DNA from 2 places in the Halobacillus sp. ACCC02827 genome. Region 2 is predicted to be linked to the other one. Evidence: a T-box and tRNA genes for the amino acid it is inferred to sense, from the RefSeq annotation. Region 2 holds a T-box; the other holds one or more tRNA genes.
What was found. The T-box of region 2 lies ahead of leuS (leucine--tRNA ligase). A T-box ahead of a tRNA ligase gene usually reads a tRNA of that ligase, here a tRNA-Leu.

Region 1: it encodes a tRNA-Leu, which carries the amino acid that the T-box ahead of leuS (leucine--tRNA ligase) is inferred to sense. The anticodon was not compared.

The regions. Positions count from the first base shown of each region.
Region 1 covers NZ_CP128168.1:389,189-395,103, reverse strand. Annotated here, with positions in the region: rRNA gene QRD89_RS02180 (16S ribosomal RNA) at 1-1,425, opposite strand, end outside; tRNA gene QRD89_RS02175 (tRNA-Ile) at 1,548-1,624, opposite strand; tRNA gene QRD89_RS02170 (tRNA-Gly) at 1,643-1,716, opposite strand; tRNA gene QRD89_RS02165 (tRNA-Pro) at 1,740-1,816, opposite strand; tRNA gene QRD89_RS02160 (tRNA-Arg) at 1,823-1,899, opposite strand; tRNA gene QRD89_RS02155 (tRNA-Leu) at 1,978-2,062, opposite strand; tRNA gene QRD89_RS02150 (tRNA-Leu) at 2,106-2,187, opposite strand; tRNA gene QRD89_RS02145 (tRNA-Lys) at 2,194-2,269, opposite strand; tRNA gene QRD89_RS02140 (tRNA-Gln) at 2,385-2,459, opposite strand; tRNA gene QRD89_RS02135 (tRNA-Asp) at 2,467-2,543, opposite strand; tRNA gene QRD89_RS02130 (tRNA-Glu) at 2,561-2,632, opposite strand; tRNA gene QRD89_RS02125 (tRNA-Ser) at 2,644-2,734, opposite strand; tRNA gene QRD89_RS02120 (tRNA-Asn) at 2,739-2,813, opposite strand; gene QRD89_RS02115 (SprT family protein) at 2,991-3,434, opposite strand; gene cmpA (cortex morphogenetic protein CmpA) at 3,512-3,622, shown strand; gene QRD89_RS02105 (Tex family protein) at 3,670-5,829, opposite strand.
Region 2 covers NZ_CP128168.1:2,520,884-2,526,798, reverse strand. Annotated here, with positions in the region: gene metK (methionine adenosyltransferase) at 1-470, shown strand, start outside; gene QRD89_RS13390 (gamma carbonic anhydrase) at 508-1,026, opposite strand; gene QRD89_RS13385 (alpha/beta hydrolase) at 1,087-1,866, shown strand; gene tbcS (tetraprenyl-beta-curcumene synthase) at 1,883-2,959, shown strand; gene mnmM (tRNA 5-(aminomethyl)-2-thiouridylate-methyltransferase MnmM) at 2,981-3,553, opposite strand; gene QRD89_RS13370 (hypothetical protein) at 3,635-3,766, opposite strand; T-box leader at 3,882-4,101, shown strand; gene leuS (leucine--tRNA ligase) at 4,180-5,915, shown strand, end outside.

The DNA.
Region 1 (5,915 bases), 1.5 Mb from region 2:
GGCGGTGTGTACAAGGCCCGGGAACGTATTCACCGCGGCATGCTGATCCGCGATTACTAGCGATTCCGGCTTCATGCAGGCGAGTTGCAGCCTGCAATCCGAACTGAGAATGGTTTTATGGGATTTGCTACACCTCGCGGCTTCGCTGCCCTTTGTACCATCCATTGTAGCACGTGTGTAGCCCAGGTCATAAGGGGCATGATGATTTGACGTCATCCCCGCCTTCCTCCGGTTTGTCACCGGCAGTCACCTTAGAGTGCCCAACTGAATGCTGGCAACTAAGATCAGGGGTTGCGCTCGTTGCGGGACTTAACCCAACATCTCACGACACGAGCTGACGACAACCATGCACCACCTGTCACTTGGTCCCCGAAGGGAAATCCCTATCTCTAGGGAGGTCCAAGGATGTCAAGACCTGGTAAGGTTCTTCGCGTTGCTTCGAATTAAACCACATGCTCCACCGCTTGTGCGGGCCCCCGTCAATTCCTTTGAGTTTCAGCCTTGCGGCCGTACTCCCCAGGCGGAGTGCTTAATGCGTTAACTTCAGCACTAAGGGGTGGAAGCCCCCTAACACCTAGCACTCATCGTTTACGGCGTGGACTACCAGGGTATCTAATCCTGTTTGCTACCCACGCTTTCGCACCTCAGCGTCAGAAACAGACCAGAGAGTCGCCTTCGCCACTGGTGTTCCTCCACATATCTACGCATTTCACCGCTACACGTGGAATTCCACTCTCCTCTTCTGTCCTCAAGTTCCCCAGTTTCCAATGACCCTCCACGGTTGAGCCGTGGGCTTTCACATCAGACTTAAGGAACCGCCTGCGCGCGCTTTACGCCCAATAATTCCGGACAACGCTTGCCCCCTACGTATTACCGCGGCTGCTGGCACGTAGTTAGCCGGGGCTTCCTCGTTAGGTACCGTCAAGGTACCGCTCTATTCGCACGGTACTTGTTCTTCCCTAACAACAGAACTTTACGATCCGAAGACCTTCATCGTTCACGCGGCGTTGCTCCGTCAGACTTTCGTCCATTGCGGAAGATTCCCTACTGCTGCCTCCCGTAGGAGTCTGGGCCGTGTCTCAGTCCCAGTGTGGCCGATCACCCTCTCAGGTCGGCTACGCATCGTCGCCTTGGTGAGCCGTTACCTCACCAACTAGCTAATGCGCCGCGGGCCCATCTGTAAGTGATAGCGAGAAGCCATCTTTCAACTTTCCTTCATGCGAAAGAAAGTATTACCCGGTATTAGCCCCGGTTTCCCGGAGTTATCCCGATCTTACAGGCAGGTTGCCCACGTGTTACTCACCCGTCCGCCGCTCGTTCCACGAGCGTCACCCCGAAGGGATCAGCTCGCTTCCCGCGCTCGACTTGCATGTATTAGGCACGCCGCCAGCGTTCGTCCTGAGCCAGGATCAAACTCTCCATAAAAGTGTTTGACTTGCTCATTTTGCACACCGAATGTGCTTGTTTGAATTCTCTCTATATAATAGAAAGAATGTTTGACGTACTGGTTGGTTCGTTCAGTTTTCAAAGATCGATTATACATTCAATGGTGGGCCTGAGTGGACTTGAACCACCGACCTCACGCTTATCAGGCGTGCGCTCTAACCAGCTGAGCTACAGGCCCCAATGGTAGTAAAATTAATGGAGCGGGTGAAGGGAATCGAACCCTCATCATCAGCTTGGAAGGCTGAGGTTTTACCACTAAACTACACCCGCATATTACATTTTCAAACTTTCGATGGTCGGGAAGACAGGATTCGAACCTGCGACCCCTTGGTCCCAAACCAAGTGCTCTACCAAGCTGAGCTACTTCCCGTTAAAATGGCGCGCCCGAGAGGAGTCGAACCCCTAACCTTCTGATCCGTAGTCAGACGCTCTATCCAATTGAGCTACGGGCGCATGTATTAAAATGAAGCGACAAGGAATATTGTATCACAACTTGTTTTCGAACGCAAGAACTTTTTTTGAAAAAGTTAGTGCGGCCGAGAGGACTTGAACCTCCACGGGATTAACTCCCACTAGGCCCTCAACCTAGCGCGTCTGCCGATTCCGCCACGACCGCAAGTTGTTATTCACAATTCAATGCTGATCATGTAAATGGAAAGTGCGGGTGGAGGGACTTGAACCCCCACGCCGTGAAGCACTAGATCCTAAATCTAGCGTGTCTGCCAATTCCACCACACCCGCATAAAATGGTGAGCCATGAAGGGCTCGAACCTTCGACCCTCTGATTAAAAGTCAGATGCTCTACCAACTGAGCTAATGGCTCGCGTAAAAGGAATCTATTACACTTTGAAAATTATTTTTGCGCTTTCTGTTTTTCAAGCACAAGAACAATCATATAACTTATTCGTTTGTTTGTCAACCCTTTTTTCAAAGAAAAATGGCTGGGCCAGCTGGATTCGAACCAGCGCATGACGGTACCAAAAACCGTTGCCTTACCGCTTGGCTATGGCCCAACGACAATGGCGGTCCGGACGGGACTCGAACCCGCGACCTCCTGCGTGACAGGCAGGCATTCTAACCAACTGAACTACCGGACCTATGTAAAGATTGAAAGTGACCCGTACGGGATTCGAACCCGTGTTACCGCCGTGAAAGGGCGGTGTCTTAACCGCTTGACCAACGGGCCATTAAGATGAATGGCGGAGAAGGAGGGATTTGAACCCTCGCGCCGCTTACGCGACCTACACCCTTAGCAGGGGCGCCTCTTCAGCCACTTGAGTACTTCTCCGTAATGGCTCCAACGGTAGGATTCGAACCTACGACCGATCGGTTAACAGCCGATTGCTCTACCACTGAGCTACGTTGGAATAGTTATTATGTTTCGTTGTCGTCGTTTATCGGCGACGTTATATATATTATAACAATTCCCTTTGCTTGTCAAACCTTTTTCAAAGAAAAAATTGTTGTTTTTCAATGAATGTTGGTTCGTTTTTCTAGGGCTTATTTAATTTAACATGGACATGTTCTGTTCGTCAATGTATTTTTTACTTCTTTTTTAATTTCCCTTTACATTTGCCGCAACGGTACTTTCGGACGTCCATCCGTCTTTGGCGGTAGTATGATTGTCCGCATTGTGTGCAAACATATTGATGAGAGGTTTTTCGCTGGGAAGGCAGCGGTGCGCAGTGTCTTGGTGAACCTGTTTCCTTCAGCAGTGCTTCAAAGGCTGGATCGCGGTGGGTGTATCCTTTTCCTTCTATATGAAGGTGATAATGACAAAGCTCATGTTTGATGATGCCTTCTAATTCTTTCCCATCCAGTTCCTTTACATACTTCGGATTGATTTCGATAGTTCTTCGGGATGGAATGTACCGCCCCCCTGTAGTACGGAGTCTTGAATTAAAGTAAACCTTGTCTGGATAGGGTTTGTGGAAATACGTCTCGGAAAGCTGCTTCGTCCATTGCTGCAATTCTTGATCGGTCATCATCAGCGGTCACACCTCCTCTGTCTTCTGCATACTTTATCATATCCATGAAAAAATCGAAACGGAAAGGAGCGACTTCCATGCCGTCCTGGTTGAAGAAACAAATGGCAGATGCTTTCTATAATAAGGATAAATATCAAATAAAAGTGCTGAATCAATGTTGGTACTACTACCAGCATCTATATAAATAAAAACAACTACCCGGCGAGCGCTCCCTCCCAGGTAGTTGTTCGTTTTCTTATTTTTGGACCATCGTCAAAGCGATTCTCTGCTTCTTCGCATCCACTTGTTCCACCCACACCGTCACGACATCCCCGACAGACACGACGTTCATCGGATGCTTGACGTAGGAGTTGGATAACTTGGAGATATGGACAAGCCCGTCCTGTTTCACTCCGATGTCTACGAAGGCACCGAAATCGACCACGTTACGGACGGTCCCTTCCAGTTCCATTCCCTGCTGCAAATCTTCCATAGAAAGAACATTCTTCTTAAGGATCGGTTTCTGCAGATCGTCACGCGGATCTCGTCCCGGTTGAACGAGAGACTTCAAAATGTCTTCCAATGTAAGTTTACCGATGCCGGATTCTAGAGAGAGCTCTCCTGTATCCAAACCTTTGACTGCTTCGGACAACTGCTCCGTCCCAATATCCTCTGTCCTGTATCCGATTCCGGCAATCAGCTGCCTTGTGGCCTTATAGCTCTCCGGGTGAATAGACGTTCTATCGAGAGGATCCTCTCCGTCCAGTATGCGGAGGAAGCCGATACTCTGCTCGAACGTCTTCGCTCCCAGCCTCGGAATATCCTTAAGCTCGGAACGCTTCGTGAACTTCCCAAGCTCCTCCCGCTTCTTCACGATGTTATTCGCTACGGTCTTACTCAGTCCGGATACATACTGCAGAAGGGAACCGGAGGCGGTGTTTACGTTTACCCCTACTTGGTTCACCGCCGTCTCTACGACGAAACCAAGGGAATCATTCAATTTCTTCTGACTCACATCATGCTGGTATTGACCGACACCTATCGACTTAGGATCGATTTTGACAAGCTCCGCCAACGGATCTTGGACGCGTCGTGCGATCGATACAGCACTTCTCTCTTCGACTTGAAAATCAGGAAACTCTTCCCTTGCCAGTTTAGAAGCGGAATAAACACTTGCGCCCGCTTCGTTGACGATCATATAAGCAGCATCAAGGTCATGCTTCTGGATCAGATCTGCTATGAACTGCTCCGTCTCCCTGGAAGCCGTCCCGTTTCCTATTGCCATCAACTCGACCCCGTATTGCTTAAGGAACTGAAGAACCTTCTTCTCTGCTCCTGCTGTATCGTTCCTCGGTGCCGTCGGATAGATCACCCCGATATCGAGCACTTTCCCCGTTTCATCCACAACAGCAAGCTTACACCCGGTCCGGAAGGCCGGATCGATGCCCAGCACTACTTTCCCTTTTAACGGAGGTTGCAGCAGGAGGCTGCGCAGGTTGCTTGAGAACACTTCGATCGCCTGCTCCTCCGCCTGTTCCGACAGGGCATTACGGATTTCCCGCTCCACGGAAGGCTGGATCAGGCGTTTGTAACTGTCCTGAATGGCCGCAGCCAACAGCTCCCGCATCTTCCCTACCGTATTCCGGTGGATGACATTCCTCTCCAAGTACTGAAGGATCGCTTCTTCAGGAGGATGGATCGATACTTTCAATACCTCTTCTTTCTCGCCGCGGTTAAGCGCAAGAATCCGGTGGGAGACAATAGACCGTACAGGTTCCTGGTATTCATAGTACATCTCGAAGATACCCTTCTCGTCTTCTTCTGTCTTCTTGCCGGATGATTCGATCGTTCCCTTATCACGTGTCTGCTTGCGGACGCGCTCCCGGTAACCCGGATCTTCAGAAATCCATTCCGCGAGAATATCGTTCACTCCGGCTTCCACATCCTCCAGAGTAACAAGTTCCTTCTCCTCTGAAAGGAAGGCTTCCCCTTCCTTCTCAAAGTCCATGCGCTGCTTCTGCTCCCAAACCATCAAGGCGAGCGGTTCCAGCCCTTTCTCTTTAGCGACCGTGGCTCTCGTTCTTCTTTTCTGTTTATACGGCCTGTACAGATCTTCCACCCTCTGAAGCTGGGACGCCGACTCAATGTCCCGCTTCAATTCATCGGTTAACTTTCCCTGCTCTTCAATCAATCGGATGACTTCTTCTTTTCGCTGCATCAAATTCGTTACATAATTCCACTGATCCTCAACAGCTTTGATCTGTACTTCATCCAACCCGCCTGTCATTTCTTTTCGGTAACGGGCGATGAACGGAACCGTGTTTCCTTCATCTAATAATGCGATTACCTGCTTAATCGTTTTCTCATTCATTTTGGTTTGTTCGGCAACCAGTTTCGTTACTTCCGGCTGCACCATTACATCACTCAAAAAAAGACCTCCTTCAATGGCGTCTTCTTCATTGTATCAAATTACGCCGCTCCACACGCCACCGCCGCCGGAAA
Region 2 (5,915 bases):
GTCGTTTCGTTATCGGCGGTCCTCAAGGGGATGCCGGCTTGACGGGAAGAAAAATCATTGTGGATACGTATGGCGGATATGCCCGTCACGGCGGAGGTGCTTTCAGCGGGAAAGACGCGACGAAAGTGGACCGCTCTGCTGCTTATGCAGCCCGCTATGTTGCGAAGAACATCGTAGCTGCCGGACTTGCAGACGCTGTGGAAGTGCAGCTTGCGTATGCAATAGGTGTAGCGCAGCCGGTTTCTATTGCCATCAACTCGAATGGTACTGGCAAAGTATCGGAAGAGAAGCTGGTAGAAGCTGTGCGTGATCTGTTCGATCTGCGCCCTGCCGGTATTATCAAGATGCTGGATCTGCGTCGACCTATCTACCGTGATACGGCTGCTTATGGTCATTTCGGCCGCACGGATATTGAGTTCCCTTGGGAGCGGACGGACAAAGCAGAACAATTAAAATCTCGTTTCAATTAAGGACAAAAAAAGTACCCGCAAGGGTACTTTTTTGTTTTTAATCTTTTTCTTGCTGCTGTTTATAATAGTTTCCTTTCTCTATGTAAGTGGTTCTTATCCTTTCCAACTCTTGATAGTCATGCTCGTTCAGTTCCCGAACTACTTTCGCGGGCCGGCCGAAAGCGAGCGTCCTTGGAGGGATAACTTTTCCCGGCGGGACGAGGCTCCCAGCGCCGATGAAAGCTTCTTCTCCAATTATCGCTCCATCGAGTATGAGGGACCCCATACCGATCAGCGCGTTTTTCTTAATGTGTGCGGAATGCAGGGTCACTTGATGACCGACCGTCACGCCATCTTCAAGGATCAGTGGTTGACCCGGGCTTTGATGAAGCATACTGAGATCCTGTACATTTGTATTCCTGCCGATATGTACCGGAGCTACATCCCCGCGGATGACGGTTTTAAACCAGATGCTTGCTCCTTCATCGATAAAAACATCTCCTGTAATAACGGCATCATCAGCGATGTAAGCCGTCGGGTGTATAGACGGGCGCTTTCCTTTATATTCGCAAATCATAGTAAACCCCCTTATAATATTAGTTAAGGATAGTATAGCAGATGGAACGGGGGATAGACTGTGAATAAAAAGCAATCTCCAGCATCAGACGGCACTATCATTATCGTCCACGGAGCATTTGAACATGGTGGAAGATATGAGCGGTTGGCGGATCGGCTTCATAAAGATGGTTTCGATGTTATATACGGCGATCTGCCTGGCCAGGGAAATTCACCCGGAAGGAAAGGTCATATCCATTCCTTTGAGGAGTACATAAAGACAGTAGAGGGCTGGATCGGGGAAGCGGATCCCGATAAAAAAATATTTCTGCTCGGTCATAGTATGGGTGGTCTTGTAACGGTGCGGGTAATGGAACAGCTGCAACAGAAAATGGATGGTATCATCCTCTCGTCTCCTGCATTGGCTATTAAAGGCAGTGTAAGTGCGCCTGTGGAATGGTTGTCCTACCTATTGAATATCATAGCGCCCTCTTTACGTATGGATGCCAACCAAGACCCTTCATTGATTACAAGGGATACCGTGAAAGTCGAACAGTTTCGTAAAGATCCACTTGTCCTTAAGAAAGTCTCTGTGCGTTGGTACCGGGAGTTTCAACGTGCTTCCCGTCTGGCTTTCCGGGACGTCAACCAGTTTCCGGATGTACCTCTTCTTGTCTTGCAGGCGGGACGTGACGAACTGGTAGTGGCGGAAAAAACGGCAGAATGGTTTCATATAGTGGATGCTAAAGAAAAAACATACAAAGAATGGCCGGAATTATACCATGAACTATTCAATGAGCCGGAGTGGGAAGATGTGTACCTTTATACACTTGGGTTTTTACAACAGCAACTCAAGAAATAGACAGGGAGGGAAACATATGAAAGCAAATGTACCGAGTAACGCCCTGCATCTCATGTACCACGTGTACAAAAATATCTTTCCTTCCGTTCATAGAGAATTGAACGTTTGGATTGATCGGGCGCGTCAAATACCAGATCCGGAATTAAGGATTCAGGCACTTGCCAGCATTGAAAGCAAAACGTTCCATTGTGAAGGCGGGGCGATTTATGCGGTGCTTGCAGGGGAGAGAAGGGACGAAGCGGTTCGTTTTATCGTAGCCTATCAAACCATTAGTGATTATCTTGATAACTTATGTGACAGAAGTACATCGATGGATCCGAAAGATTTCCGCATGCTCCATCAGGCGATGGCGGATGCGCTGACGCCAGGGAATGAAAGACAAGACTACTATAAATATCGTGAGGAATCAGACGACGCCGGTTACCTCCATCTCCTTGTGAAAACTTGTCAGGACGTACTTCGGAATGCGGAAGGCTATGACATAGTCCTGGAGCATACTCGGAATCTTGGTTCCCTTTACAGCGATCTTCAAGTACATAAACATGTGGTGGAAGAGGAACGTATTCCAAGGTTACAGCAATGGTTTGAAGATCACCAGAAGGACTGGCCGCAACTGAAATGGTATGAATTTTCGGCATGTACGGGCTCTACCCTTGGTATTTTCTGCCTTGTCTCTTATACTCTTGGTGGAAGAATTGACCCTTCTTTAGCAGAGCAGGTGACAAGAAGCTATTTCCCATTCATGCAGGGGCTTCACATTCTCCTTGATTACTATATTGATCAGGAGGAGGATGAAGAGGAAGGGGATTTGAATTTTTGTTCCTATTATGAGCACGAAGAGGAGATGCGGGCGAGGTTCAAGTATTTCGTCGAGAGAACGAACGAAGAGATTCAACGGTTACCAAACGCTGCTTTCCATGAGATGGTTCATGAAGGGCTTGTTGGAATGTATTTGGCCGATCGAAAAGTCGGGCGTATTGCCAATGCGAAGAGCTTTGTTAAAGAACTCTTGAAGGCGAGTGGAAAGAAAGCGACGTTCTTTTACCTGAATACCAAAATGTATCACAAATTAAAGCCTGGACGTGAGTTGTAATCGTCCAGGCCGTTTTTTGTATTAATGCTTTTCTACAGCTAATATAAAAGGTGGTTTACGTTTCTGATTGATGAAGCCGTAATGGAGCACGTGGTATTCTTTGGAATCGAGAGCGGTGAGGTATTCTAAGAGAGCGTCTTTCTCTTCTTCTCCGCCTTCATGCCCGTGGTATACCACCAGTACTAATAATCCACCGGGTTTTAATATAGACAAGGTCTCTTGAACGGAAGCTAATGTTTCCTCCGGTTTTGTAATGACTGTTTTGTCACTTCCCGGTAAGTAGCCAAGGTTATAAATGGCTGCCTGCACACGTTTTTTGTGCTCTCTGCTGATGGAAGTTTTCACTTGGGAGTGGGATTCGTGAAGGATTGTCGCTCTGTTCTCATTTCCTGCCTCTTTGAGGCGTTCTGTCGTGTTCTCCACAGCCACTTTCTGGATATCAAACCCATATACATGCCCTGTATCTCCGACTAAGTTAGTGAGGAATAAGGTATCATGACCATTCCCGCAAGTCCCGTCTATGACCACATCCCCTTCTTCTATAAATAGCTTCATAAGCATGTGTGAATAAGGGATGATTCTTTCTAAGTTCATTGCTAGTCCTCCGTCCGTTAATAATGTCCGCTGTATATTGTAGCATGAAGCCGGCCGTGTGCAAGAGAAACCCCGCCAATACTAGCGGGGGCGTTCTGTTCTGCTTTTAGATTTCTTCTTTTGAATCGTGTCGTAGGCCTTCTTTGCATAGTGCTTTGTTTTTTCGGGATTATTCTTTGCATAGTCGACTGCTTTTTTGATGAGTTTCTTCATGTTAATCCCTCCTTTATTTTCACTTATCCTAACACCCTTATGTGATGCGGGTCCAGTCGAAAGGGGAGGCCTGCTTGACAAAGAACCTGCCATTCATTAAGATACGAATATACGTATAAAGACTGGGAAGAGGAGTAGTAGTGATTTTACCAAGTTTTAGAGAGGCGGCGGGTGCTGGAAGTCGTCCTTGGTCATCACGAACTCGCCTTGGATGTTGCAGGAGTGAACCTGAGTAGTTTCTGCCGGTGGAAGCACCGTTATCAGCGATCGAGATGAACACGTGTCTGCGTGTTAATTTGGGTGGTACCGCGGGAATCAAACCTCTCGTCCCATATTGGGATGAGAGGTTTTTTGTATTTATACAGGCCTTTAAGGCCGCTTTACTCTGACAGAGATCATGGAGGGAATGGAAAATGGCTTTTAATCATAAGACAATCGAGAAGAAATGGCAGCAATACTGGCTTGATAACAAGACGTTCAAGACAGACAGTAACTCACAGAAAGAAAAATTCTACGCTTTGGATATGTTCCCATATCCATCAGGTGCTGGCCTGCACGTTGGGCACCCGGAGGGATACACGGCAACGGATATTCTTTCCCGGATGAAGCGAATGCAGGGGTATGAAGTGCTGCATCCAATCGGCTGGGATGCTTTCGGGCTTCCGGCAGAGCAGTATGCTCTGGATACAGGGAATGATCCAGAAGAGTTTACAAAGCAGAATATCGATAACTTCCGTCGACAGATTCAGGAACTTGGCTTTTCCTATGATTGGGACCGTGAAGTAAACACGACCGATCCTGACTATTATAAATGGACACAATGGATTTTTCTGAAACTTTATGAGAAGGGCCTCGCTTATATCGACGAAGTGGCTGTCAACTGGTGTCCGGCACTTGGAACGGTCCTTGCGAATGAAGAAGTCATTGATGGAAAGAGTGAGCGGGGAGGACACCCTGTCGAGCGACGTCCGATGAAACAGTGGATGTTGAAGATTACTGCCTATGCCGATCGTCTGTTGGAAGACTTGGAAGAACTGGATTGGCCGGAAAGTATCAAAGATATGCAGAGGAACTGGATCGGAAAGTCAGAAGGAGCAGAAGTCACTTTTGAAGTGGATGGAACGGATGAGTCCTTCAACGTATTCACGACAAGACCCGATACGCTCTTCGGTGCAACGTATACAGTGCTTGCTCCAGAACACCCGTTGGTACAGAAAGTTGTGACTGTTGAGCAACAGGATGCAGTGAATCAATATGTAGAAACTTCCAAGAACAAAAGCGACCTGGAGCGTACGGATTTAGCTAAGGACAAGTCCGGCGTGTTTACCGGAGGGTATGCCGTAAATCCGATTAACGGAGAAAAGCTTCCGATATGGGTGGCGGACTACGTATTGATGAGCTATGGCAGCGGCGCTATTATGGCCGTTCCGGCACATGACGAGAGAGACTATGAATTCGCCAAGAAGTTCGACTTATCCATCATCCCTGTATTGGAAGGTGGAGACGTTGAGGAAGAAGCTTATACAGGTGATGGAGCACATATTAACTCCGGTTTCTTGGACGGACTTGATAAAGAAGCAGCAATGACCAAAGCCATCCAATGGCTGGAAGAGAACGGAAAAGGAAAGAAACAGACGACTTATCGTCTGCGTGACTGGTTGTTCAGCCGCCAGCGCTACTGGGGAGAACCGATCCCTGTCATCCACTGGGAAGACGGATCCATCACGCCTGCGAAAGAAGAAGACCTTCCTGTACGTCTTCCGAAAACAAAAGAAATCAAACCGTCTGGAACCGGAGAATCTCCTCTTGCGAATATTGAGGACTGGGTGAATGTCGTCGATCCGGAAACAGGTATGAAAGGGCGCCGTGAAACAAATACCATGCCTCAGTGGGCAGGCAGCTGCTGGTACTACCTGCGTTATATCGATCCGGACAACAGCGAGAGCTTCGCAGACTATGAAGCCCTGAAGAAATGGCTTCCGGTCGATGTGTATATCGGAGGGGCAGAACACGCGGTTCTTCACTTGTTGTACGCCCGCTTCTGGCATAAAGTCCTTTACGACGCAGGGGTGGTACCTACAAAAGAACCGTTCCAGAAACTATTCAACCAAGGAATGATCCTTGGCGAGAATAATGAGAAAATGAGTAA